3 regions of the Arthrobacter sp. BF1 genome follow, and region 1 is predicted to be linked to each of the others. Evidence: riboswitches for the same ligand, from Rfam matches in the RefSeq annotation. Region 1 holds a riboswitch; each other region holds the start of a gene.

The links. Region 1 has a riboswitch for thiamine pyrophosphate ahead of thiD (bifunctional hydroxymethylpyrimidine kinase/phosphomethylpyrimidine kinase). Riboswitches for the same ligand answer to the same signal wherever they lie in the genome.
Region 2: it holds a riboswitch for thiamine pyrophosphate, as region 1 does, so the genes downstream of both, AC1MCD_RS18420 (ECF transporter S component) here and thiD (bifunctional hydroxymethylpyrimidine kinase/phosphomethylpyrimidine kinase) in region 1, are expected to answer to the same signal.
Region 3: it holds a riboswitch for thiamine pyrophosphate, as region 1 does, so the genes downstream of both, thiO (glycine oxidase ThiO) here and thiD (bifunctional hydroxymethylpyrimidine kinase/phosphomethylpyrimidine kinase) in region 1, are expected to answer to the same signal.

What each region holds. Positions count from the first base shown of each region.
Region 1 is NZ_CM155271.1:2,428,642-2,432,891, reverse strand. Features, by position in the region: gene AC1MCD_RS11420 (Rne/Rng family ribonuclease) at 1-2,232, shown strand, start outside; TPP riboswitch at 2,350-2,447, shown strand; gene thiD (bifunctional hydroxymethylpyrimidine kinase/phosphomethylpyrimidine kinase) at 2,430-4,031, shown strand.
Region 2 is NZ_CM155271.1:3,910,737-3,914,986, forward strand. Features, by position in the region: gene AC1MCD_RS18415 (ABC transporter ATP-binding protein) at 1-1,351, opposite strand, end outside; gene AC1MCD_RS18420 (ECF transporter S component) at 1,351-1,971, opposite strand; TPP riboswitch at 2,044-2,181, opposite strand; gene AC1MCD_RS18425 (heme-degrading domain-containing protein) at 2,238-2,780, shown strand; gene AC1MCD_RS18430 (DUF4235 domain-containing protein) at 2,862-3,125, shown strand; gene mnhG (monovalent cation/H(+) antiporter subunit G) at 3,196-3,603, opposite strand; gene AC1MCD_RS18440 (MrpF/PhaF family protein) at 3,593-3,871, opposite strand; gene AC1MCD_RS18445 (Na+/H+ antiporter subunit E) at 3,868-4,250, opposite strand, start outside.
Region 3 is NZ_CM155271.1:2,853,512-2,857,761, reverse strand. Features, by position in the region: gene AC1MCD_RS13340 (RNB domain-containing ribonuclease) at 270-1,772, opposite strand; gene thiE (thiamine phosphate synthase) at 1,857-2,591, opposite strand; TPP riboswitch at 2,619-2,738, shown strand; gene thiO (glycine oxidase ThiO) at 2,731-4,053, shown strand; gene thiS (sulfur carrier protein ThiS) at 4,050-4,250, shown strand, end outside.

The DNA.
Region 1 (4,250 bases):
GCCGAGTTCCTGGCCCGCCGTGAGTCAGTGGACCGGCAGATGATTGTCCGCCAGCGCGACGACAGAATCCAGATCGGCGTCCTGGAAGACGGCGTCCTGGCCGAGCACTTTGTCTCCAAGACCCAGCAGGACTCCCTGATCGGCAACGTCTACCTGGGCAAGGTTCAGAACGTCCTGCCCTCCATGGAAGCGGCGTTCGTTGACATTGGACGCGGCCGCAACGCCGTGTTGTACGCCGGTGAAGTGAACTGGGAAGCCGTTAACCTCGAAGGCAAGCAGCGCCGGATCGAAAACGCGCTTAAGTCGGGCGACACCGTCCTGGTCCAGGTGACCAAGGATCCCGTGGGACACAAGGGCGCCCGGCTGACCAGCCAGATCTCCCTCCCGGGCCGTTACCTCGTGTACGTGCCGGGCGGCTCCATGACGGGCATCTCCCGCAAGCTGCCCGACGTCGAACGCAACCGCCTCAAACGCATCCTCAAGGACCGTTTGCCCGAGCATGCCGGCGTGATTGTCCGGACCGCCGCAGAGGGTGCCTCGGAAGAGGAACTCACGCACGATATCAACCGGCTGCGTGCTCAGTGGGAGGGCATCGAAAGCCAGTCCACGTCCACCAAAATCCTGGCCCCGGAGCTGCTTTACGGCGAACCGGACCTCACCATCAAGGTGGTCCGCGACGTCTTCAATGAGGACTTCTCGAAGCTGATCGTCTCCGGTGAAGAGGCGTGGGACACCATCGAGGCCTACGTCACCTACGTTGCCCCGGACCTGGTGGGTCGCCTGGAAAAGTGGACCAAGGACCACGACATTTTTGCCGCGTGGCGGATCGACGAGCAGATCCACAAGGCACTCGAGCGCAAGGTCTTCCTGCCGTCCGGCGGTTCGCTGGTCATTGACCGTACCGAAGCCATGACCGTGGTGGACGTCAACACGGGTAAGTTCACCGGCAGCGGCGGCAACCTCGAGGAAACTGTCACCAAGAACAACCTCGAAGCGGCCGAAGAAGTGGTCCGGCAGCTCCGGCTCCGCGACATCGGCGGCATCATTGTCATTGACTTCATCGACATGGTCCTGGAGTCCAACCGCGACCTGGTGCTCCGCCGCATGGTGGAATGCCTGGGCCGGGACCGCACCAAGCACCAGGTGGCGGAAGTGACGTCGCTGGGTCTGGTGCAGATGACGCGAAAGCGCATGGGCACCGGACTCCTGGAGGTGTTCGGCGAACAGTGCGAAACCTGCGCCGGACGCGGAATTGTCACCCACGACGACCCCGTGGAGCACCGCCGCGCCAACACCGTCGCCGCCGAACACCACGTGCAGCGTGCCGACAACCGCCCGGACGCGCAGCGCCCGGACAACCAGCGCGTCGACACCCGTCCGGACGCCCAGCAGGGCGCGCGGACTGACCGTAAGCGCCGCCGCGGCCGCGGCGGGCAGCCCCTGGACGTAGCGCCTGCAGCTCCGGTGCAGATCCATACGGTCCACCCGGATCCGAGCGACGCCGAGCGCCATGCCAAGGCCGAGGCCACAAGGGCGGCACTCGCCAACATTGCGGCCGCCGCACACGCGGCCCACCTGCACGACGACGAACTAGCCCATGCGGCGGCCGGCAAGGCCTCCGGCCCGGAAGCCCCGGCCCTTGCGCCGGCGCAACCTTCCGAGACGGACAGCACGGGCCGGCCCGCCGCCGTGCTGACGTTCGGTGGCGAGCAGGTAGTGCTGCCGTTTGTGGAGCACCACGAGGAGCGGCCGCAGGCTCCGGCACTGACTCTTGACCGCCTGGCGGAGGCGTTCGCCAAGCTTGGCGAACCGGCACCTGTTGCCGCCAGCGCTCCGGCCGAAAGCCAGGAGGCTGCACGCCAGGACGAAAGCAGGATTGCGGAGCGGCAGCCGGCTGAGCGCCAGCGGACCGAGCGTCAGCAGGCCGCAGAGCCTGCACGTCAGGCACCGGCTCAGGCTTCTGCCCAGGCTCCTGCCGTGGCCGAGAAGGACTACTCCGACCACACCGAGCAGCCCCGTGCCCGCCGTCCGCGACGGAACCGGAGCGCCAGCCGTGCCCAGGGCGCAGCCAACGCCACCACGGTGGAGCACCACGAAGCGGTTCCGGCCGCCGCCGGGCATACCCATGCCGCCAAGGCGCCGGAGCGCACCACTCCTCCGGCGGCCGCAGCACCGGCAGAGGCAAATGCGCCGATTATCCTCGGCGTAGGGGTACCCGCTTCGGAGCTCTGACTCTGCGCGAGGCCACCACCCAGGATGCCCGTACCCGCCCCCTTCCGAGGGGCGCGTGCGGGCATCGTGCGTTCCGGCTTCATCTGAAGCGGCGGCAGCACGGAAACGCTAGGGTGGGTGTCTGACACGGGGTGCCGCGCAAAGAGCCGGCTGAGATCCACACCCGTTGAACCTGTCCGGTTAGTACCGGCGAAGGGATGTCTCCTTTGGCTTCGACCTATGTCCTTCCTCCCGCAACCCCCGAAACTTCCCATGCCCCCCAACCTCAGCAACCATTACAAGGGCGCGCTGCCCAGCGCCCGGTGTCCACTTCGGGGGCAGTGCTGCGTGCTACCCCGCGTGTGCTGTCCATCGCCGGATCGGATCCTTCCGGTGGGGCCGGTATTCAGGCCGATCTCAAGAGTATTGCCGCCCTGGGCGGATACGGCATGGCAGCCATCACCGCACTGACCGTTCAAAACACCCAGGGTGTCCAGGCTGTCCACGTGCCACCCGCTGCGTTCCTGCGCCAGCAGCTTGATGCCGTCAGCGATGACATCACCATCGACGCCGTCAAGATCGGCATGCTGGGAAATGCGGAGGTGATTGACACGGTCCGCAGCTGGCTGGAAGAGGTGCGTCCCGCCGTCGTGGTTCTGGATCCCGTCATGGTTGCCACGAGCGGGGACCGGCTGCTGAAGGAATCAGCGGAGGCTGCCCTGCTCGCCCTGCTGCCGCTCGCGGACCTCATTACGCCCAACCTCGCTGAACTGGCCATCCTTGTGCGCGAACCGCAAGCCCGGGGCTGGGCCGCCGCGCTGGAACAGGGCAAACGCCTCGCCGCGGCCACCGGCGCCACCATCCTGGTCAAGGGAGGCCATCTCGACGGCGGTGCGTGCCCGGATGCCCTCGTCAACGCCGGGGGGCTACTCTCCCGGCCGGTGGTGGAAGTGGCCGGAGACAGAATACCCACCCGCAACAGTCACGGCACCGGCTGCTCGCTGTCCTCCGCGATGGCCACGGCACAAGCCCGGCTGGGGGAATGGGAAGCATCGCTGCGACAGGTGAAGCCCTGGCTTGCCGGCGCGCTGCAGGCCTCGGGCCAGCTGGAGGTCGGGGGCGGCAACGGTCCCATCCACCACTTCCACCACGTCCGGCGGCCCCTCGCCACCGGGGAATTCGCTGCGGCCCTGCGCCAGGCGGCGGCCCCTGACCTGGACGCCATCTACGGGCTTGAATTTATCCGCGGCCTGGCCGCAGGCACGTTGGGGGAGGATCAGTTCGCCTACTACCTCGCCCAGGACGCCATCTATCTCAACGGTTACTCGCGTGCCCTGGCCCGAGCCAGTGCGCTGGCGCCTACGGAAGCCGCACAGCTGTTCTGGGCCCGGTCGGCCCAGCACTGCCTTGAGGTCGAATCCGAACTGCACCGCACCTGGCTCAGCCCACGCACGGTGGAGCACGTCCTGGGCCCGGTCACCAAGTCCTACGTGGACCACCTGCTGGCAACCTCCGCCTCCGGCAGTTACGCAGTGCTGGTGGCGGCACTCCTGCCGTGCTTCTGGCTCTACGCCGAAGTGGGCCAGACCCTGCATGCGCAATTCCTGGCAGCCGGAGCACCGGAAGAGCACCCGTACGCCCAGTGGCTTCGGACCTACGCGGACGAGGACTTCGCAGAGGCAACCGGCGAAGCTGTCGCCATGGCTGACGAGGCAGGCAGGAGGGCATCAGCGGACGAACAGGACGCCATGCTCCGGGCGTTCAGGCACTCATGCCGTTTCGAAGTGGACTTCTTCGACGCGCCGCGCCTGCACGCCTGAACATTTGCGGTGGCTGCAGCCGGTACGATAGTCGGGCACGGTTTCGGATTGTCAGTAGTGATCCCCCTAGTGGGACTTATCACAGACAACCGGCCGTAACCAGCCTCATTTGCAGCCGAAGGCGAAATTAGCGTATTCTAGATCTTCGGTGCTTACGCCAACACTTGGGTTACGACCCCACGGCGTTGAGGCACAGCGGGAAACCCAGCCAGTTTTGGA
Region 2 (4,250 bases), 1.5 Mb from region 1:
ACAGGGTGTACGGATTCGCGTCCACCAGGTGGGTGAGGCGCAGCCGCTCCAGCAGCTCGTCCACACGTTCCTCCCCGTGCCCCAGATGGCGCGGACCGAACATCAGCTCGTCCAGGACCCGCCCCGTGACGAACTGGTGCTCGGGCTCCTGGAACACGGTGCCGATCCGCGAAATCAGCTGTTTGGCCTTCCACGAGAACGGATCAATTCCGGCTCCCTCGGAAAGCTCGACGGCGGCGGACACCTTGCCCTCCACCGGCGCCAACAGTCCGGCGAGGGTCAGCGCCAACGTGGACTTCCCGGCGCCGTTGGGGCCGGTGACGGTCAGGGCCTGGCCGGCGCGGACCTGGGCCGTGATGCCCGTTTGCACGGGCACCGGCGGGATGGTGCGGAACCCGCGCCGGCGTGGCCGTTCACGGGATACGGCAACCTGCTCGGCCGCCAGCAGCAGCTGACCGGTATTGGCGGAACTGCCTGCCCGGGGCCGTGTTTCGGGAACGTAGCCCGGCACCCACACGCCGGCGCGGATCAGCATGCTGCGCGCCTCGGCGAGCACCTGGTCCGGCGGCCCGTCCAGGAGCACGCCGGAGGAGCCGCCCGAGGTGCCGGAGCTGCTGCCGGAGGCGCCGGCAGCCGAGCCCGGCTGCAGCACCACGATCCGGTCCACCAAGTCTTTCCAGACGGACACGCGGTGTTCCACCACCACCAGGGTGGCGCCGGTCTTGTCGAGGCAGCGGCCCACGGCGTCCCGGACCTCCAGGACCCCGGCGGGATCGAGGTTTGCGGTGGGCTCGTCCAGCAGGATCAGCCCAGGCCGCATCGCGAGGATGCCGGCCAGCGCCAGCCGCTGCTTCTGCCCGCCGGACAGGGCCGACGTCGGGTGGTCCAGCGGGAGCCCGGCCGCACTGTCCGAGCGGCCGGCACTCCGCAGCCCGACGTCGTCGAGCGCTTCCTCCACCCGCCGCCAGATCTCATCCCGCGGCACGGCCAGGTTCTCGGCACCAAAAGCGACGTCGTCGCCGAGCCTGGAGAGGACCACCTGCGTTTCGGGATCCTGCTGCATGAGTCCGGCACGGCCGCGCTGGCCGCGCGGCGCAACGCCGTCGATCAGCAGCGAACCCGTCTCGTCGGCGTCGTCCCCTTCGTCACCCAGCACCCCGGCGAGCGCGTGCAGCAGCGTTGATTTGCCGGCGCCCGAGGGCCCCAGCAGCAGCACCCGCTCACCCGGCGCGATGTCCAGGTCGAGCCCGTGGACGGCGGGTACGGCGCGGCCGGCGTGCCGCCAGCCCCAGCCACGGGCGGACACCGCGGCGGGGCGCACAGCGGAAGCGCCGGCGTCGGCGTCGGCCATCAGTTGAAGACGGCCTCGGAGAAGGCCTTCCGGGATGCGAAGGAGCTCAACACGCCTGTCTTCGCCAGGCCGCGGGTGGCGACCCAGGAGACAGCACCTGCAATGACGGCACCCGAGACGGCGCAGAAGAGGATGTAGGCGGCTTTATCGCCGGCTTCGTAGGCGATGTTCCAGCCCCACGGGAGGAAGGAGTCGTTCAGGCCGCAGAAGAGCCCCGCCCCGGCACCGGCCAGCAGGGCAGTGGGGAGGTTGAACTTCTTATAGGCGAAGGCGGCGAACACGAGTTCCGCACCGAGGCCCTGCAGGATGCCGGAGATCAGCACGGTGGTGCCGTACTGCGAACCCATCATGAGCTCACCGGTGGCGGCAACAGCTTCGCAGAACAGTGCTGCGCCCGGTTTGCGGATGATAAGCATGCCCAGCACGGCCGGAATCATCCAACCGCCGGCGATCAGGCCGGTCAGGGGCGGGTATGTGGCGTTCATCGGTGCGGAGACCAGCGCCGCACCTTGGGACCATGCCCAGAAAATAACGCCGCCGGCGATGGCGATCAGAGCCGCCACCACGATGTCCACAACGCGCCACGTATAGCTGGCTTTTTTGGTGCCTACTGTTGTCATGTCAACCTCCTGAGGTACAGGAGGGGAGGGTGTTCGCGGTTGCCGCACGGCCTGCGCCGTCCGGATCCGGACACTCTGAGAAGCTCGACTCCCTTGCGCCGGTACTAACCGGATCAGGTTCGAGGGTCTGCGGCTGTCCGCACTCTCAGCGCCCATCCACCGGCTGCATTCCTGCAGTTGCCCGACGGCGGCGCTCCCCTGTCGTGAATAATTCTGCCCTGATGGGCGTGGTCCAGTTTACACCGCAGGCGGGTAGATTGTGGGCCATGACTGCCGACCCATCCCATGTGACAGCGTTCGATCCCGATTCCAACGAGAGCCAGCCCCCGGGCTCGCTCGAGGCGTTGATTGCCCGGATCGACGCCGAGGTCAGTGAGCTGCAGTTCCCGCGGTTCACGAAGGACGATTCCCTCAGCCTGGGGCTGCTGCTGGTGGAGCTCGGCAAGACCCGGAAGCTGCCCATCGCCATCGATATCACCAAAGGTGACCAGGTCCTGTTCCACGTTGCCCTGGACGGTGCCACGCCGAACAACGAGCACTGGGTCCGGGCCAAGCAGCGAACGGCCGCACGGTACGAGATCCCCTCGCTGCTGGTGGGCCTGCGCGCCAGGCTGCGGGGCGGCCGGATCGAGGACCAGGGCTGGTATGACGAAATGGTCTACGCCGCGCATGGCGGGTGCTTCCCGGTCTACGTCACCGGAGTGGGCGCCGTGGCCACTGTGACGGTCTCGGGCCTGCCCCAACAGCAGGACCACGACCTGGTGGTGGAGGCGCTCCGGGAGATTCTGGGGTCCATGCGCCCGGCCTAGGTGCTGGCCTTGTGCTGGCTGGCGGCCTGATCGCGTTAGGCTAAAGGCAGTCCCCGACCCCGGTCACAAGGAGTTCAACCCATGAACCTGTTCATCAAGCTGCTCGGCACAGGAATCAGCCTCGCCGCCGGGTTTGCCGGCACCAAGCTGGTTAATACTGTGTGGGAGAAGTCCACCGGCAACAAGCCGCCCACAGGCAAGGGCGAGGACACCCCCACGAGCCTGCGCTCGGCGCTGACGTTCGCGCTGATCTCAGCCTCGGTCAGCACCATCATCCAAGTCCTCGCCAACCGCGGCACGCAGCGGGCCATCACCCGTTTCGCCAAGACCCAGGACATCGTCTAGCCGAGTTTTTGTCCAGATGATCCCGCTTCGTCGGCCATAAAGCGGGATTATCTGGACAAAAACTCCGGTATTAGTGCGGGCTGCCGCCGTTGGATGCCTCATCACGGGCGGACTTGGCCGCCTTCTGGACCACGGCCTCCAGGTCATCGGAGCTGAGCAGCTCGCGGTGCATGTGCTTGGTGCGATAGCCGGAGCGTCCCACCATGTGCGCGGACACCGGTACGGTCAACAGCTGGAAAATCCAGGCCACCAGCAGCACCGGCCACACCCACCACGTCCGCATCTGCAGGCCGATGGCTGCCAGGAGCAGGAACAGCCCCAGCACCTGCGGTTTGGTGGCCGCGTGCATGCGGCTCAGCAGGTCGGGGAAGCGGAGGAGCCCGACGGCGGCTGCCAGGGACATCAGGGCACCCGCCACCAGGAACACCGCCGTCACGGTATCAATCACGTTATCCATCAGGCTCGCCTCAGGACTCATGGGTCTGCTCCCGCCGGTCGGCCACGAAGCGCGCCACTGTCACGGAGCCGATGAAGCCGACCACCGACAGTGCCACGAGCAGCATCAGGTTGTTCAGGTGCCGGTTCACGGCCATGTCGATGCACAGCGCCGCGCCGAGGATGGCCAGCAGCACATCGGAGGCCAGCACCCTATCGAGCAGTGAGGGGCCCCGGGCGATCCGGATGATGGCGCCGGCCGCGGCCAGCGAAAGGATGACTGCCGTGACAGCCAGGACGATCTGCATCATGCCGGGTTCTCCTGCCGCACTGCTTCGAGTTCTTCCTTCGTGCCCATGATGCGGATCAAGCCGGCTTCGATGGAGCGGACTTCCGCGCGCAGGCTCTCCACGTCCTCGGCGGTGCTGATATTGAGCGCGTGCAGGTACAGGGTGGACGTTGAACGGTCCACTTCGACCACCAGGGAACCCGGGATCAGCGAGATCACGTGCCCCACGGCGGTGACGATCAGGTCCTGATGGCTCCGCAGCGGGACCGCGACAACTGCGTTGATCACTTTCGGTCCACGGACGGCCGCCAAGTACATGACTTCAATGCTCGCTGCCGCCACCCGGCCGAGGAACCGCAGTGCGAAAGGCACTGCGTGGACGATATTGAACCTGCCGCTGA
Region 3 (4,250 bases), 420 kb from region 1:
GGGCATTGGCGCTGCCTGCTCAACGGGCCGGCCAACATGGCCGCTCCGGAGCACGCTCGGGCGCGCAAGCAAATCCAGTGGAAGCCGATCGCGGGCTATCTAAATGCTGGCACTGGTGACCAGCGGGTCTGTCTCAAGATCGCGTAGGGGCGGGCTTGTTGAATTCAAAATCAAGGAAATCAACGACCGGGCATCCATATCTACTTCTTCAGTCTAGCCGTACGGACCCCGAATCCCGGCTTTTGGCCCTTGACGCACGGGCAGGCAACTCAGGCCAGAAGCTCGAAGTGGACCTCACGGGCGGCGATATCGGAGGAGATCAGGCGCACCCGCACCGTGGTACCGGATTCCAGGTCGCCGGCGCACCGGGCTGTCACGGCCGGCTCGGCGATCTGGACGATACCCGAGGGGCCGTTGCCGTTCTTCCCGTTCCCGTTCTTCCCGCCGTTCCCGTTTTTGGCGCCGTTGCCGTTGTCTTTCTGCGGCTTGGACCCGGAAATGACAATCGCATCAAACTCCTGGCCGATGTGGTTGACCAGGAGGGCAGCTTCCACGGTGTCCAGTGCCATGCGTTCCATCCGGCTTGCCAGCTGGTCGGATGCGGCCATGATTTCCGGCAGGGTGGGCAGGGCTTCCCGCGCCCAGCCGGGGACCGGCTTGCCGTTGCTCAGGGCTTCGCAGATCACCAGCACAAACCTGTCGATGAGCCGCCGGAGGGGCGCCGTGGTGTGGGCATAGGCCGCACCGATGGCCGACTGGATGGCAGCTTCGGGGACGGTGCCGTCAAACGCCGTGTAGCTTGCTCCGCGGAACAGCATGCCTGCGGAATGCAGGATGGCCAGTTGGCGGGGCTCGGTGGGGTCGAGGCTGCGAAGGTACTCGCCGTAGCTGGTTTTCCCGTCCCACGGCTTGCCGAGGGCCACAGTCTGGAGCCGGAAATGACGGAGGGAGCGCTCGTCCGGGGCGGGCATGGTGCGCAGGATGCCGACCTTCCCCGCCAGCATCATGTCCGCGGCCGCCATTCCGGTCATCAGCGAAATCTGGGCGTTCCAGTCCTCCACCGGAAGCTGGGGCGCCGCCGCAATCCGGTAGCCGCCGTCGGGCAGTTGGACGATTTCCTGCTCCGGCATGTTCAGGCTGGCGCCGCCGCGCTGGCGTTCCAGTTCAACGCGTTTGAGGCCCACTTCCTTCAGGAGCTGCAGCACGGGGTTGGCTGTGCCGGCGTCGATCTCGGCCTGGACGCCCTTGTAGTCCAACTTGGACCGGCTGCGGATGGTGGCCCGCCGGACGGACACGCTGCCAACGTGGGCGGCGTCGTCGAGCCCGAATTCCCAGACAAACGCCGCGCACAGCTGATCGGCCAGGAGGCTGCCCGCCTCCTCGCTGATGACCTCGGGGTGCAGCGGGATCCGGCCGTCCGGGGCGTAGAACGTCTGGCCGCGGCGGCGGGTTTCGGCGTCCAGATTGCCGCCGGGGCGGACAAACGAGGGCACGTCGGCGATGGCGTATAGCACCCGGTAGCCCTCGCCGGAACGCTCGATGAACAGTGCCTGGTCAAGGTCCGTGGACGATGCCGGATCGATGGTCAGGAACTCAACGTCCGTGAGGTCAGCGGCCGGCAGCTGATGAGCGGCCACGGCCGCCTCGGCGTCCCGGACCGCCTCGGCCGGGTAAGGCCCGGGCAGTTCCAGTTCAGTCCGCAGGGCACTCAGGGCTGCTGCGAGGGCGTTGTTCTTCTCATGGACGTTGGGGGCCAACCGATGATGGGACACAAAAGTCAGGTTAGCTCGATTTCGCGGGATCGCGCACGCCCCGCCCCGCTGCGCGCGGGATCTCAGGAGTTGCGCGCTCGATTCTCAGGCAGCGCCGGCGTCCAAGGCGGCCAGGAGGGCCGCGGCAGCTGCTGCCGGATCAGAGGCCTCGGTAATGGCGCGAACCACAACGATCCTGCTGGCGCCTGCCGCCACAACCTGCTCAACGTTGTCCAGGCCGATCCCGCCGATTGCAAACCAGGGGAGCGCGGCTTGGGTTCCGGAGGCAGCGACGGCGTCCGCCGCATATCGAACGAGGTCAAGGCCGACGGCGGCCCGGCCGGGTTTGGTGGGGGTGGCCCACACCGGTCCCACACAGAAGTAGTCGAGACCGTCGTCGGCAGTCACCGATGACGACAGCCGGATGGCGCCCTCGATCTGTTCCGTGGTGTGGGTGGAAAGCCCCACCACGGCGCCGGCCCCCAGCAGGGTTCGTGCGGAGGCCACGGGAAGGTCCTTCTGGCCGACGTGGAAGACCGGCGCGCCGGACAGCATGGCGATGTCGGCGCGGTCATTGACTGCCCAGAGCCGTCCGTGGCGGGCTGCGGCCGCCTGAAGGACCGTCAGTAGTTCCAGCTCCTCGGCGGCCTCGATGGCCTTGTCGCGGAGCTGGATGATGTCCACGCCACCGGCAAACGCCGCGTCCACGAACTCAGCAAAGTCCCCGCGGTCGCGGCGTGCATCAGTACACAGGTACAGCCTGGCGCTGTGGGGCAGGCCGCCGCCGGACTCCTGGACAGTGGTGCTGGGGAGGATGCTGGGGCTGGAGGACACGTTCATGGAAACCACCATAGTTCCCCTAAACTGGGCGAGTACTGCGGGAGCCCGTCGCAGCCGTCATAAAGCGGCAGGGCTGAGAGGGCATGAGAGCCGACCGCTTGACCTGATCCGGCTAGTACCGGCGTAGGGAAGGAAACACATGGTCCCCCCATCCGGCGGCGCGCCCGCCAGCACATCTGACACTGCCGCGGGCAGCGGAGTGAACAGTCCCGTCCTGCACGCCGATGTGGCGGTGATCGGTGGCGGAGTCATTGGCCACTGCATCGCCTGGGAGGCACGGCTCTCCGGCCGCTCCGTGGTGGTGATCGATGACGAACCGGGTTCAGGGGCCAGCTGGGCGGCCGCTGGAATGCTCGCGCCCGTCAGCGAGCTGCACTACCAGGAGGAAGGCCTCCTGGAGCTGATGCTCGAGTCCTCGAACCTTTGGCCTGCCTTCGCGGCGACCCTTGCACGGGCGGGGGCAGGGGATTTTGGCTACCTGACGACGCCGACCCTCGCCGTCGGTGCCGACGCAGCGGACCGCCGCGCGCTCATGGACCTCAGGGCCGTCCAGCAGGCCAACGGACTGCTGGTGGAGACGCTGACGGTCCGGGAAGCGAGAGGCAAGGAGCCGCTGCTCAGTCCGGCCATTTCCTGTGCCCTGGAGATCCCGGCGGACCATCAGGTGGACCCGCGGAGGCTGGTCGCATCGTTGCGGGAAGTCCTGGCCGGCCACGATTCGGACGCGGGCACCGCCGTGGTTGGCGCCCGGCAAGGGTTCGCCGTTGGTCACCGCGCCGCCGCGCTTCTCTGGGAGGACGGCCGGGTCAGCGGGGTGAAACTGGCCAGTGGCGGAACAGTCCTGGCGGGGGAGACCATCGTGGCCAACGGCCTTTCGGCGGCTGCCCTGGGGAGCCTGCCGGGCGGGATGCAGCTGCCGCTGAGGCCCGTCTACGGCGACATCCTGCGGCTCGGTGTTCCCCGGCACCTGCGTCCGTTGGTGACGTCCACAGTCCGCGGCCTGGTCCATGGCGTGCCGGTTTATATCGTTCCCCGGCAGGACGGCACGGTGGTGATCGGCGCAACCCAGCGTGAGGACGCATTGCCCCCAGCGGGAGATATGGTCGGCGCGGGACGGGCCGTCTCCGCAGGCGGCGTGTACCAGTTGCTGCGTGACGCGCAGGTCCTGCTGCCCGCCGTCGCCGAGCTGGAGCTCCTCGAATGCACCACCAGGGCGCGTCCCGCGACTCCGGACAACGCGCCCCTGCTGGGCCGGGTCCCCGCTCCTGGCTCAGGAACCGTTCCGGGACTGATCATTGCCACCGGCTTCTACCGTCACGGCGTGCTGCTGGCTCCGGCAGCGGCAGTCATCTGCCGCGACCTGCTGGACGGCAAAGAAGATCCGCGATGGCAGGCCCTCAACCCGGACAGGTTTTCCAGCCAGCCCCCAGCCGCGTTTCAATTCACGAAGGAAACAGCATGAAGATCACCCTCAACGGCTCGCCCCATGCCGTGCCGAGCGACGCCTCCATCACCACCCTGGTCAGCCAGATCACCGGCCGTCCCCTCGCCGCCAACGGCCAGGCCACAGACGGGCAGAAACTTGGCGTCGCCGTTGCCCGCAACTCAGAAGTAGTACCGCGCAGCCAGTGGTTCGTCACGGCGCTCGCCGATGGTGAC